DNA from 2 places in the Thalassolituus pacificus genome. Region 2 is predicted to be linked to the other one. Evidence: predicted binding sites of a transcription regulator. Region 2 holds the regulator's gene; the other holds the start of a gene.

Region 1 (3,409 bases), on a different contig from region 2:
GAATTCGGCGTCTTTCTGTTCGCCTTCTTTATGTTCCAGCGTTTTTGCCGGTTCTTTATTCTCGTCTTCGTCGGCTTTTGCACTACCGTCTTCGTTTACGGCTTTTTTGAAGCTTTTAATGGCACCACCCAGATCACCGCCCAGATTGCGCAGTTTTTTGGTTCCGAAAATCATAATGACGATGGCCAGAACGATTAATAATTGCCAGATACTGATTCCGCCGAGCATAGGAAAATCCTCTTATTCTTAATTTAAAAATTACATCAGAAACCGGGCAGCTGATCGCCGCCCAGTATATGAAAGTGCATATGGAAAACTTCCTGCCCACCTTCTTTACCAGTATTGGTAATGGTGCGGAAGCCAGTCAGGTTTTGTGTGCGGGCAATGGCCGGCAGGCTGAGCATTAAATGGCTCATCAGGCTGGCATCAGCGTCGCTCAGATCATTGAGGTTAACGATATGGCGCTTGGGTATGACCAGCAGATGAGTATCGGCCTTGGGCGCGATATCGTGAAACGCCAGCAGGTGCTCATCTTCATAAACGACATTGGCCGGAATCTTTCCGGCGACAATCTGGCAAAACAAACAGTCCGGCATACTCAATCTCTCAGTTCTCTGGTTGGTACCGGTTTACTTGGGCGTACGTGACGCCTTTTCTTCCAGTCCGGACATATTAAAGCGTCGTGCCAGTTCATTAACCACGGCTTCCGGGCGCTCGCCCAGTTTGGCCAGTGCCACCAGAGTGTGAAACCACAGGTCGGCGGTTTCGTAGATAACATCGCTGTTATCGCCACTGGTCTCGGCATCTTTGGCGGCCAGAATGGTTTCGGTGGCTTCTTCGCCGACCTTCTCCAGAATCTTGTTCAGACCCTTGTGATACAGGCTGGCCACGTAGGATGAATCGGCGGCTGCGCTCTTACGTTCTTCAAGGATATCGCCGAGGGCGGAAAGTATATCGCTCATAGCTGTTTCAGTTTCATTAAGTGGCATCAATAAATATCTTTCGGGTCTTTTAACACCGGATCAACGCTGACCCATTCACCGTCCTGATAGACCCGGTAGAAGCAGCTTTCGCGGCCGGTATGACAGGCGATACCGCCAATCTGTTCCACCTGCAGGGTGATGACATCGGCGTCACAGTCGAGGCGCACTTCGTGCAGCTGCTGCACATGGCCGGACGATTCGCCTTTACGCCACAGTTGTTGGCGCGAGCGGGAATAGTAGATGGCGCGGTTTTCCTGCACCGTCAGCGTCAGTGCTTCCCGGTTCATCCAGGCCATCATCAGGATACGGCCGGTCTTATAATCCTGCGCAATCGCCGGTACCAGACCATCGGCGTCCCACTTTACGGCATCAAGCCAGTTACTCATAACATCCCCCGCGTTCAGAGGTCGCAGGATACCCCATGGCCGGGGTTTCGGGTAGGGCTTCGCCGTCAGCTGCAGGGAGGCAACAGAGGCTCTTGCGGCTACCGACCTGGGCAGGAATCCGCGTAGTGAGACAAATGCACCATAACAACGCTGCATGAAGAATGGGCAGCCTCTTTCTGGTGCTGATCACTTTATCGTTAACCAGTGCCGATAACAGGCGGTAACAATTCTGACTGAATTGTCAGCATTTGCCTCTTGAAGTATGCATTTTGGGTTATGTTTCACCGTTGAACTCAGGCATTGGCATGACCGCTGCTCTGGCATTGCAGACTCACAACGAGAGCTGCAAACCATGACGTTAACCAAGCAAAGAAGTAAAACCAGAAACCTGTCCCACCGCGTATTTACGCCGGCACCGCTGGCGGCCTGTATCGCAACCCTGCTGTTGTCGGCGGTGATGCCGGCGGCACAGGCGGAACCCTTTAAGCCGGAAGTCTTCAGCGTTGAGAAAACCATTCAGCCCGGGCCGAATGTGTTTATGAACGAAGCCGCCTGGGGTGGCGCCAGCCAGATTCACGTCTTCGCTCAGGATGACCTGCACTATAAAGGCTCGATGCCGGCGGGTATTACTTCGCAGATGAAAGTCTCGAAAGACGGCAAAACCGTTTACGTACTGTCCGACTTTGCCAAGCGCATTACCTATGGCCCGGTAGAAAGTGTGGTGCAGGTGTACGACGTAGACACCCTGAGCCGCAAGAAAGAAATCATCGTGCCTAATAAAGCGGTGAAATCCATTGGCATGACTCAGCTGCTGGAATTAAGCGCCGATGAAAAACTGCTGTATGTGCAGAATGCCACACCGGCCACCTCGGTTTCAGTAATCGATATTGCTGCCGGTGAAGTCATTGCCGAAGTGCCAACACCGGGTTGTTACGGCGTTTATCCGGCACTGAAAGGCACCAGTTTCAGCACGCCCTGCGGTACTGGCCAGCTGAAAACTTTCACCGTAAAAGGAAAAGAATACAGTGTTGAAGCATCGGGCAAATTATTCGATGTGGATGCCGACCCGATTTATATCCACACCCAGCGCCGCAAAAACGGTGAGCTGATTCTGACCACCTTCGGCGGTGCGGTGTACCTCGCTGATGACAGTGGCAAAAGCGTAAAAATCAAAGAAAAGCTGCAGCTTAATGCCGGCATTGAAGGTGATTGGGTGCCCGGTGGTTATGCCATTACCGCTTATAACGAAGCCAACGACATGATCTTTGTGCTCATGCACCCGGATGCCTACGACGGCAGCCATAAAGACGCATCGGCAGAAATCTGGGGTTACAGCCTGAAGAAGAAAAAACTGATCAGCCGCAGTCCGGCCGAGCATTTGGTTGCGCTGACCGTCACCAGCAGCAAGCAGCCGGTGATTTTCGGCTCCAATGAAGAAGATGAAACCATTGATCAGTATGTGCTGAGCAAAGATGGCGACTTTATGTTTGAGAAGGCGGCGGCCGACGAAAAAGCCGGTTGGACCACCTCGCTGGCGGTGGCTCATGACTGAGTTGCTGCCACTGGCGAGCCTCACGCTGCTGGTGTTTACCCTGCTGGTATTCCTGCGCGCGGCACTGCACAAAGCACTGGATTTTCTCGAATTTCAGGGCTTTGTCGCCGACTACGAGTTGCTGCCGGAAGCTTTGGTTAAGCCCGCCGCTGCTGCCTTGCTGGCCCTCGAAGGTGCGCTGGTGCTGATGCTGTTATTCAGCGCCAGCCGTGCTGCCGGACTGGTGCTGGCGGCGCTGTTGCTCGGGGGATATGCCATCGCGATGGGCATCAATATCCGTCGCGGTCATACCCGCATCGAATGTGGCTGTGGCGGTACTCCGCAACTGCTGAGCAAAACCCTGTTGCTGCGTAATGCGCTGCTGATGGTCTTCGCTCTGCTGCCATTGCTCGGTTTGCCGGAAGCACTGCAAAGCGCCGAAATCGTGGTGGCCATCGCTGCTGCTGTCTTTATGTGGCTCGCCTTCCTGTTGTTTGAGCAGGTGAACG
Region 2 (3,409 bases):
CGGCGCCGCCGGTATTACAACAGGCGCTGGAAGAGAGTGCTTTGTATCAACTGCGTGACGCCTGGTTGTCTTATCTGGCTGAGCTGGGCGATATGGTGGCGTATCGCCAGCCGGTGCGTTCGTTAGCGGAGTTGCTGCAGCATGCGCCAATGACGACTGGCGAAATGCGTGAACTGCAACAGTTGGCGGATGATGGCTTTTCCTGGCTGGCGCAGATGCTGGCCGCTGCCGACGCACAGACCCGGCCAGCCGGTCTTAATCAGCCAGCGCAGGTGGTACAGACAATGGATGCGCCGGTTAAAATTGCACTGGTCGCAACACCTGAGTCTCCGGTAGCCGGTTGGCTGCTCGATCTGACCCGGCTGATCGACGGCCAGCGTGCTAATCGTCAGGAAAGTTGAGGCGCGACTCTGCCTGTTTACACAGAACCGTTTACTTTTTATTACTAACGGTTCTGTGTGTCTGCCAAGCTATTGAAAAGATCCTGTGATACACTCCCGCGCCCAGTTTTGAGAGGCGGTTATGGCGCGCTTTTTTGAAATCGTAGAACTTTCCAATGGCGACATCGCCCTGCGTCGTGCCGACGATCAGGACAGCGATGCGCTGGTGTGTATTCATTTTTCCGAGGATGCCAAGGCCAGCCTGCAGGCACATCATATGGATGTTGCGCGGGTGATGCTGGAAGCGGGAGTGCGCAAAGTGGGCGAACTCTCCGGCATGGAAGTCGAACGCGAAGATTTTGATACGCCGGAATATCAGCAGCGTCTGCACTGAACGCTGTTTAATCCGGTTGGCAGACTGATGCATGTTTGTCATCCGTCTGAAGCAGACATAAAAAAGCCCTGATAATCTCAGGGCTTTTTTATGTCTGCTTCATGTTGTTAAAGGGGATACCGCTCAGGGGCGACGCTGAATCAGCACCAGATGACTGCCACTCTGGTCGGCCTGCTGGCGGATAACCTGGCGTTCGCGGCTGCTCAGTTCTCCCTGCCATTCAACAATCATATGGCTGTTGCCGGCGGCGAGTACTTTGCTGCACAGCGCCAGCTGGGTATCGTTACACAGGTCGAGATGAATCACCGGTGAATGTTGCAGGCCCATGCTTTCCAGCCAGCTCTTATTCATTGGACGATGCGGGCTGAGCCACATCAGCCAGCGTTTATGTGCGTTGCACTGTGCCAGCATCGGCAGCAGGTGCATTGGTTGAATTGCGCCCCCTTCACTGACGATAACTTCCGTCAGGCTGCCGCGCAGCGCATTGCCTGCGGTTGGCGTTAATCTGCCTGGACGCTGGCTGCTGAGTGACAAACCGGCTTCTTCCATTCCGAGTAATAACTGACGCATAACAATCACCCCGAACCTGTGAACAATTACTGTTAGCTACGGCGTACGACGCCGACGTATAAACCTTCAACGGCAAATTCCGTTTCCCGTAAATCAACTTCAATCGGCTTAAAGTCGTCATTTTCCGGGTGCAGAATCACCTGATTACGCTTCTTCTCGTAGCGCTTAACCGTGACTTCGTTATCGACGCGGGCAACGATAATTTCGCCATTACGGGCGGTTTCGGCTTTGTGTACGGCAATATAGTCGCCGTCGAGAATGCCGATGTTTTTCATGCTGTCGCCCTGAACTTCGAGCAGGAAATCTGCAGAAGGGCGAAAGAAGCTGGGCGGAATTTCGCAATAATCGGCGATGTGTTCCTGCGCGAGAATAGGCTCACCGGCGGCTACACGACCAACAATGGGCAGCCCCGGATTGTGTTCTTCAACAATGCGCAGACCACGGGATGCGCCAGGCATGATTTCGATCGCACCTTTGCGGGCCAGTGCTTTTAAATGTTCTTCGGCGGCGTTAGGCGATTTAAAGCCCAGTTCGGCGGCGATTTCGGCGCGGGTGGGCGGAAATCCCGTATCTTCCAGAGAGGAACGGATGAAATCCAGTACCTGCTGTTGTCGTGCCGTGAGCTTGATCATGATGCTTATCCAGTCTGTTGATCCATACAGTATGGTGTAAATGTATACAGTATTTTATCCAGTGTAAACCCCTGTTCTTTGCTGTCTGTTTATTCCTCTGTTGCAGCCATATTTGATTCTGTATGCGGGTGGCAGGGTGGCGGTATCAGGCTTTTAGCCTTTGGCCTTATATGGGGTTGCCTAAATCTCGTTTTAAACGTATGTTTGAAACAGTTGTTTTGTACTGTCGGCGATGGCAATAAAGCCGCGACAGCGTGATAGGGCAGATGCAGGGTTATGGCACAGAAAGATACGGTAAAAAGTATCCTGAATGCGGCAGAGGAGTTGTTTTCGGAGCGCGGCTTCGCCGAAACCTCATTGCGGAATATCACCACCAAGGCGGGTGTGAATCTGGCGGCAGTGAATTATCACTTTGGCTCAAAGAAATCGTTAATTCAGGCGGTGTTTGCGCGCTTTCTGACGCCGTTTTGTGAAGATCTTGAACAGGAACTGGATGCTGTTCAGGCGCAGTTGGATGGCCATGTGCCGCAGCTACCTGGTTTATTGATGCTGCTATCGCAGACGGCGCTGCGTGCCGGGCATGACAGTCCGCGTCGCCTGGGCATTTTTATGCGTCTGCTGGGGCTGGCGTATACCCAGGGGCAGGGTCACTTACGGCGCTTTTTGCAGAAAGAGTATGGTCCGGTGTTCAAAACCTTTATGCGCCTGGTCACGGCGGCGACGCCAGAGCTGTCGGATGAAGATCGTTTCTGGCGCATTCACTTTATGTTGGGCGCGACGGTGTTTACCTTATCCGGTGCCGATTCGCTGACGGCGATGGCCGAACACGATCTGGGTAAGGGATCGGATATTGCGCAGGTTGTTGATAAATTGATACCTTTCCTCGCATCCGGTCTTAACGCTCCGCATCAGGCTGGCTGAGCGGAGCCGGGATTCCCGTTTTCCGCTTTATTTACCAACAGGCCTTTGTTATGGCGCCAATGGCTGCGCAAACACATTCTTCGCAACCCGCTACTGAGACATCCCTGATCGAAGTGTCTATTGCCGATCAGGTCTTGCGTGTTTCCAGTGCCGGTATCTGCCATCTTTATCCGGTTTCCACGGCGCTTAATGGTGCCGGCGAGCAGGAGAACTCAGGCTGCACTCCCCGAGGCTGGCATCGTATCCGTGCCTGTATTGGCGGTGCACAGCCGTTAAATACGGTATTTGTTGGCCGCCGCCCCACCGGAGAACAATATTCACCGGAGCTGGCAGCCGCACATCCGCAGCGTGACTGGATTCTCAGCCGCATTCTTTGGTTGCAGGGGCAGGAAGTGGGGGTTAATCGTCTGGGGAAAGTCGATTCGATGCGCCGCTATATCTACATACATGGCACCCCCGATTCTGAGCCGATGGGCCAGCCTTTGTCCCATGGATGTATCCGAATGCGCAAT

The links. The regulator LexA, encoded in region 2, represses DNA repair genes until DNA is damaged. The targets are predictions, from matches to a motif close to TACTGTNTANNTANACAGTA.
Region 1: the regulator LexA is predicted to act here: its motif matches at 1,597-1,616, upstream of NYR02_RS01820 (amine dehydrogenase large subunit).

The regions. Positions count from the first base shown of each region.
Region 1 covers NZ_JAOANI010000005.1:80,010-83,418, reverse strand. The annotation lists gene tatA (Sec-independent protein translocase subunit TatA) at 1-228, opposite strand, end outside; gene NYR02_RS01835 (histidine triad nucleotide-binding protein) at 264-596, opposite strand; gene NYR02_RS01830 (phosphoribosyl-ATP diphosphatase) at 630-962, opposite strand; gene hisI (phosphoribosyl-AMP cyclohydrolase) at 989-1,369, opposite strand; gene NYR02_RS01820 (amine dehydrogenase large subunit) at 1,722-2,921, shown strand; gene NYR02_RS01815 (MauE/DoxX family redox-associated membrane protein) at 2,914-3,409, shown strand, end outside.
Region 2 covers NZ_JAOANI010000014.1:427,358-430,766, forward strand. The annotation lists gene NYR02_RS06740 (DUF6586 family protein) at 1-401, shown strand, start outside; gene NYR02_RS06745 (hypothetical protein) at 523-774, shown strand; gene NYR02_RS06750 (cell division inhibitor SulA) at 898-1,344, opposite strand; gene lexA (transcriptional repressor LexA) at 1,377-1,976, opposite strand; gene NYR02_RS06760 (TetR/AcrR family transcriptional regulator) at 2,253-2,897, shown strand; gene NYR02_RS06765 (L,D-transpeptidase family protein) at 2,957-3,409, shown strand, end outside.